Linked DNA regions of Candidatus Puniceispirillum marinum IMCC1322. The protein of the gene in region 2 interacts with the protein of the main gene of each other region in a pairwise test. Links are inferred from orthologs where the notes say so. Each region holds a gene or a part of one and is shown on either strand. Other genes may lie near its edges. The genes, in order: ndk and ung.

Region 1 (3,210 bases), 1.6 Mb from region 2 along the record:
AGCCCCGTTAGCGCTTGTCGGAAAAGGGGTGACCTTTGACACGGGGGGCATATCGCTCAAACCTGCCAAAGGCATGGAAGATATGAAATGGGATATGGGTGGCGCGGCGGCGGTAACGGGGGCTATGGCCGCTATTGCTGGGCGTAAAGTGAAACGAAATGTAGTTGGTGTCATTGGCCTAGTTGAGAACATGCCTGACGGTAATGCACAGCGTCCCGGGGATGTGGTCACGGCAATGTCTGGTAAAACGATTGAAGTTATCAACACCGATGCAGAAGGCCGCTTAGTGCTTGCCGACGCATTGCATTATACGGAAACGCGCTTTGAACCAGCAATGATGGTTAATCTTGCAACCTTAACCGGCGCTATCATTGTATCACTGGGCAAGGAATATGGGGGACTGTTCAGCAATAGTGATGAGTTGGCCGCACAGTTGACCCAAGCTGGTATGGCAACCGAAGAAAAGCTGTGGCGTCTGCCAATGGGCAAGGCCTATGATAAGATGCTCAAATCCCATATTGCGGATATGAAGAATATTGGCGGCCCTTATGGTGGTTCGATTACGGCAGCCTGTTTCCTTGAACGGTTTGTTTCCAAAACCCCTTGGGCACATCTTGATATTGCTGGTAAAGCATGGTCGGACAAGGCCACGGCGACGGTGCCAAAAGGTGGCACTGGTTTTGGTGTCCGGTTGCTGAATCGTCTTGTTGATAATTGGACAACAGCCCATATCACGGCAAATGACGGTTAAAAGTGAAGCTTTGAAACAGTAAAGGCATCGGGTATGGCGCCGAATGAGTAAAATAGATTTTTATCACCTTACCCAGACGGATATGGAAACTGTTCTGTTGATGCTGCTCAAAAAAACACTGGCAGCGGGGAAAAAGGCACTCATTCTATGTCCCCAGCCTGCCGCCTCGGCTCTTGATACAGATTTATGGACGCGCGAACCGGACTCATGGTTTGCGCATGGGCTGGATGATGCAGATGGGCAAGATATTGCCAAAATCTGGATTTCAACCGATATGGCTGTTAATCCAATCAAGGCCGAATTTGTGTTTTTGTTGCATGGAAGTGTGCCTGCCGAAATTAGCCAATTTGAAAGAGTCTTTAATCTGTTTGATGGCCGATCCGAGGCTCAGGTTCAGCATGCGCGTATCCAATGGAAAAGCTGGGCTGATCTTGGCACTGTAGAGCGTGGTTACTTTGCCGAAACGGATGATGGCCGATGGGAGAAAAAGGCCTAAATCCATTTGTCTGATAAATCTATGAAGTTATGACTTGTGCCAAACGGTCTGCTCTTGTATTGAAGCCGAATATTCCATTATCGCTGATATCAGAGGATCGCAACATGGCACTCGAAAGAACTTTTTCCATCATCAAACCTGATGCAACACGCCGTAATTTGACAGGTCAGGTCAATGCCCGCCTCGAAGCTGCAGGCCTACGCATTGTCGCACAAAAGCGCGTTCTTCTTAGTGACCGCGAAGCTAAAGAATTTTACGCAGTTCATGCCGAACGCCCGTTTTACAATGATCTGGTGTCATTTATGACATCGGGTCCGGTTGTTCTGCAGGTCCTTGAAGGCGATGGCGCTATTGCTAAAAATCGCGAGACAATGGGCGCAACTAACCCAGCAGATGCAGCGGATGGCACAATTCGTAAAGATTTTGCTGAATCAATCGAAGCCAACTCTGTTCATGGATCAGACAGCCCTGAAAATGCGGCGATCGAGATTGCCTACTTCTTTGCTGGTTCAGAAATCACTGGCTAAATGAATATGCCGAAAAGGCGTGTCCACTTCAAAAGCACAAAGGCGGGTGAAATCCCGCCTTTTGTATATATTATTATTTATCTATTTATTTATATGAAGTTAGCCTAGAGCAAGGTTGCTGCCATGGCTATAAGCGTAACAATCACCAAGCCGATAACAATCTTTGAGGCGGTCATAAAGCCATTATAAATAGCCAGATGCGACTTGGCCTGCTTGTCAAAATCTGAAGTGTCCATGTTTACTCTCTCCTACAGTATACATTGCTTTTTAAACTGTTAATTACCTATTTTATGACCCATACCATCGTAAAAATCAATGCGGCATTAAGGCCAAATTAATGCCGTTTCAATCTGAAGTCGCGCTTTATGGCCAAGGCGGCTAAGCGCGGCTTCTCTGTTATGCCACTTAACGCCTGAGTGGCTGAGTTCAAGATCACCATGGGCCAGACTGCTAAGCACAAGCGGATATAAAATATGCTCAAGCGCTAATACGCGTGTAGCCAATGTTGTGGCGGTATCTTCTGGATTTATAGTGAGCGCCGCTTGCAGAATGATTGGGCCGTCATCGAGTTGTTCTGAAACAATATGGACGCTAACGCCATGCTGTTTGGCACCATCCGCTAGCGCGCGCTCATGCGTATCAAGCCCTTTATAGGCGGGTAAAAGCGAAGGGTGAATGTTCAGAATGCGGGCCGTAAATCGGTCGATGAATGCGGCGCCGACGATGGCCATATATCCAGCCATGAAAATATAATCAGGCTCAGCATCAGCCAGAATGGCGCACATGGCGTGGTCATGATCTTCACGTGTGTCAAAATTCGAACGATTGACAATTTTGGTTGGAATGCCGCGTGCAGCGGCACTATCGATGCCTGTACATGGTTTGTTTGCGACAACCAGACAAATCGTACTGTGATGATTAGCTTCAATGTCGTCAGCTAACGCTTCCATATTGCTACCACGTCCAGAAATAAGAATGGCGACGCGTGTCATGGAACGATCTATTTGCCTTGCCAATGATGGCTATTATTCAAAACCACCGGAGGTGAGTTCTCACGAGGACGCAAGCTACCCATGATGGTGGCATCTGGCTCAATACCGTCATGTAAGCTGGCCAGCATGGTTTCGGCTTGATCAGGGCTGGTGAAAATGATGAGGCCGATTCCACAATTAAAGGTGCGCGCCATTTCGTGTAATTCCATATTACCACTATCACGAAGCCAGCCAAAAACCGGCGGCAAATCATAAAGTGCACAATCAATGTCAAAAGTCAGATCATTGGCATAGATGCGCGGTGGATTTTCAATCAATCCACCACCAGTCACATGCACAATGCCTGATACGCCGCCATGCGCAAGGGCGGTTTTGGCGGCTTTCTGATAAATACGGGTAGGGGTTATTAAGGCCTCACCAAGCGATTGTGCTGGGTCAAACGGT
Region 2 (3,148 bases):
ATAAAGCCAACATACCATCAGGAAGGTCAGCGGCAGGTGCCGGATTGAGCAATGTACGCACGCCTTTTTTCCGCGCCAGTTCCAGACCATACATTGCTACCTCAAGCGGCTGTTCAAGCTGGGTGATGAATATGTCAGCATTAGCAATCAGGTCTGCATTGCGGTCAATGTCGCTATTGTCAATCTCGCCAGCAACGCCCGGGGTGACAATGATCGCATTATTTCCGGTTTCGGCCTCGATGAAAATGCAGGCAGCGCCTGTGTAGCTGTTATCATGTTGGGTGATTGCGGGTGTCACACCAGCCTTTTGCCAGACATCGATTGCCATATCGGCAAATGTATCCGTGCCTAGCCGCGTGATCATATGTGCGTTGGCGCCAGCCTTTGCCGCGGCAACAGCCTGATTTGACCCTTTGCCACCAGGACTAAGATTGAAGCTTTTACCCAAAATTGTTTCACCAAGCCGAGGAATACGCTCGGCGCGATAGGCCGTATCGGCCACAAAAATACCAAGAATAACAATGGATGACATATTGGTTCCCCAGTAAATGGATGCCGTATGATAATCTTTTGAAGCTAGCCTGTCTGAGGGGGTGACACAATCAATTAGCAAAAAATTTATGCACCGCGTCAGCCATCGCATGACCTAGTGTGATATGGCTTTCAGCATCAAAATGAACGCCATCAATTGGCGACACGGCAATATGCGCGCCAGCATCAAAATAGGGAACATCATGCTGTCTAGCCATGTTGGCAATAGTGCCCGATAGAGCATGCGCATTATCAATACTGTTTTCAAATATCTCGGCAAGACAGCCTGACTGCATAACGGGTGGTGGGCTCATCAGCAAGATATCCGGCGCCTGCTGGTTGATGCCGGAATCAGATGCCTTGATGGTCTCGACAATTTTGCCAATCGCCAAAGCAATTTCAGCTGCATTCACGCCAAAACGGTGTTGCAGATCATTGGTGCCCAGCATTATCACAATGACATCAAGCGGACGATGGGTTTCCAGTAAAGCCGGCAACATGCGGATTCCATTTTTATGTACGCCGTTAATCGGGTCATCATGCACCGTTGTACGCCCGGGATGACCTTCCTCGATCACTGTCCAATCAGGGGCTAGTATTGTTTGCATGACGGCAGGCCAGCGCACATCGATGCCAAACCGGCCTTGTGATGACAGGCTATCCATTGGCGGGGTGCCATGTGTATTGCTATCTCCAAAACAAAGCAATGATCGGGTCATGATGGGACACCTTTATGATTATGTGATGTTGTTACGTATAATGGCTAATCTGAGCCATGCGCCGTCTCGCGTCAATTATCTAGCTTGGCTAGTGTCCCAATTGATAGCCGTTTGTCCTTGCGCTTCGAGATAGCTATTGGTGCGCGAAAAGGGACGGCTGCCAAAAAAACCATTATAGGCCGAAAGCGGTGATGGATGCGCTGCGGTTAATATAAGATGACGATTGGCGTCAATCGTACGACCTTTTTCAGCGGCTTTGCGTCCCCAAAGGATAAAGACAAGATGTTCGCGGATGTCAGCCAGCTGGCTAATAGCCGCATCGGTAAAGGCCTCCCAGCCCTTGCCGTGATGCGATCCGGCTTTACCATCTTCGACCGTGAGACAGTTATTCAGCAAAAGCACACCTTGCTGCGCCCAGCTTTCAAGATTGCCATGTAAAGGAGTTGGACAGCCAATATCGGAAACAAGCTCTTTGAAAATATTGCGTAATGATGGAGGTGTTTTAACGCCCTGCGGCACTGAAAAACTCAGCCCATGCGCTTGTCTTGGGCCGTGATAGGGGTCCTGCCCGATAATAACGACTTTAACCGCATCAAAGGGTGTAAGGTCAAAAGCCATGAAGACCGACTCAGGGGGCGGATATATGCTGATGCCGTTAGCTCGCTCGGTATCTAGAAATCGGAAAAGTTGCGTCATCTCTTTGCTGTTCATGACCGCGCCAAGATGATGATGCCAGCTTTGCTCAATATGCATAAATACCCCTTGAAACACGTCAATGTGATGGTACCAAAATAGCATATTTACTAGCTTATTGCAGGACAATGATATTGGTTATGGAGTAATAATAAGGGGGATACGCCATGAGAGGGGGGAGGTCTCTCATGGCTGGTATGTATGTAATTGTTGCAGGCGTCGGAAAGAAGACAAGATTTGTGAAAATATAATTATGAAATATAGAAAAATAATATAGAGTTTATGTCATGAGTCAGATTGAAGAAATACGTGCTTTTGTGACGGTTGTGGAAACAGGAAGCCTTACGCAGGCAGCGGAACGTCTTGGTATCGCTGTTTCTGCTGTAAGTCGTCGTCTGAAAGATTTGGAGCTTCGTCTTGGGGCGCCATTGATCCAGCGTTCGACGCGCCGTATGTATCTGAACGAGACAGGTCAAAGATTTTTCAGCCGTTGCCGTACTATTCTGGACGAGTTGGAAGCGGCGCAGCAGGAAGTCCAGAATACCGAAGGTATTTTGAGTGGTGTCTTGCGACTGAATGCGCCTTTATCATTTGGCATCACGCATATCACACCACTGATTACTGACTTCATGAAGGAAAACCCAGACGTGCGGATCGATATAGATCTGTCGGATAAACGCATTGATCTGATCGCCGAGGGATTTGATCTGGCGATACGTATTGGTGCGTTGCAGGATTCCAGCCTGATTGCCAAAAAAATATCAACCGCACGGCAGGTGCCTTGTGCATCGCCAGATTTTATTGCCAAACATGGTGCGCTAGACAATCCAGAAGCTCTCAATGATATGCCTGGGCTAATCTATGCAAATTCCCGAACACCATCGGATTGGACTTATGTAACACCCGAAGGTAAGGCAGGAACAGTGCATGTAAGCCAGCGTCTGTCGGCTACGAATGGTGATGTGTTGCGCGATGCGGCCATTGCCGGACTTGGTGTGGTTAATTTACCGACATTTCTGCTTTTTGAAGCCATTAATGATGGCACGCTGGTACCGTTGATGGCTGACCATGACTGGTCCGAGCTTGATATTTTTGCCGTTTATCCAAAAACAACAATCTTGCCGCGCCGGACGCGTGCATTCGTTGATTTTATGGCCTGGCGTTTTGATAAGAACCCGCATTGGAACCAGATCACGCCAAAAGCC

Evidence for each region.
Region 1: the proteins of ung (region 2) and ndk interact in binary tests that used the Escherichia coli proteins (3 or more experiments, as listed by UniProt). The link is inferred for Candidatus Puniceispirillum marinum IMCC1322 from one-to-one orthologs.

Annotation. Positions count from the first base shown.
Region 1 is NC_014010.1:666,664-669,873, reverse strand. What follows is about bases 188-3,062. They hold ndk (nucleoside-diphosphate kinase), read left to right. Parts: upstream 188-1,351; coding sequence 1,352-1,774; downstream 1,775-3,062. Other genes in these bases: purM (phosphoribosylformylglycinamidine cyclo-ligase), read right to left, coding at 2,775-3,062; purN (phosphoribosylglycinamide formyltransferase), read right to left, coding at 2,098-2,766; SAR116_RS13575 (aa3-type cytochrome c oxidase subunit IV), read right to left, coding at 1,879-2,010; SAR116_RS03240 (DNA polymerase III subunit chi), read left to right, coding at 795-1,247; SAR116_RS03245 (leucyl aminopeptidase), read left to right, coding at 188-751. Also shown: more of SAR116_RS03245, read left to right, coding at 1-187; more of purM, read right to left, coding at 3,063-3,210. UniProt on the Escherichia coli protein: Major role in the synthesis of nucleoside triphosphates other than ATP. The ATP gamma phosphate is transferred to the NDP beta phosphate via a ping-pong mechanism, using a phosphorylated active-site intermediate.
Region 2 is NC_014010.1:2,258,271-2,261,418, forward strand. What follows is about bases 165-2,977. They hold ung (uracil-DNA glycosylase), read right to left. Parts: upstream 2,004-2,977; coding sequence 1,326-2,003; downstream 165-1,325. Other genes in these bases: rbsK (ribokinase), read right to left, coding at 165-532; SAR116_RS10520 (SGNH/GDSL hydrolase family protein), read right to left, coding at 603-1,250; SAR116_RS10530 (LysR family transcriptional regulator), read left to right, coding at 2,231-2,977. Also shown: more of rbsK, read right to left, coding at 1-164; more of SAR116_RS10530, read left to right, coding at 2,978-3,148. UniProt on the Escherichia coli protein: Excises uracil residues from the DNA which can arise as a result of misincorporation of dUMP residues by DNA polymerase or due to deamination of cytosine.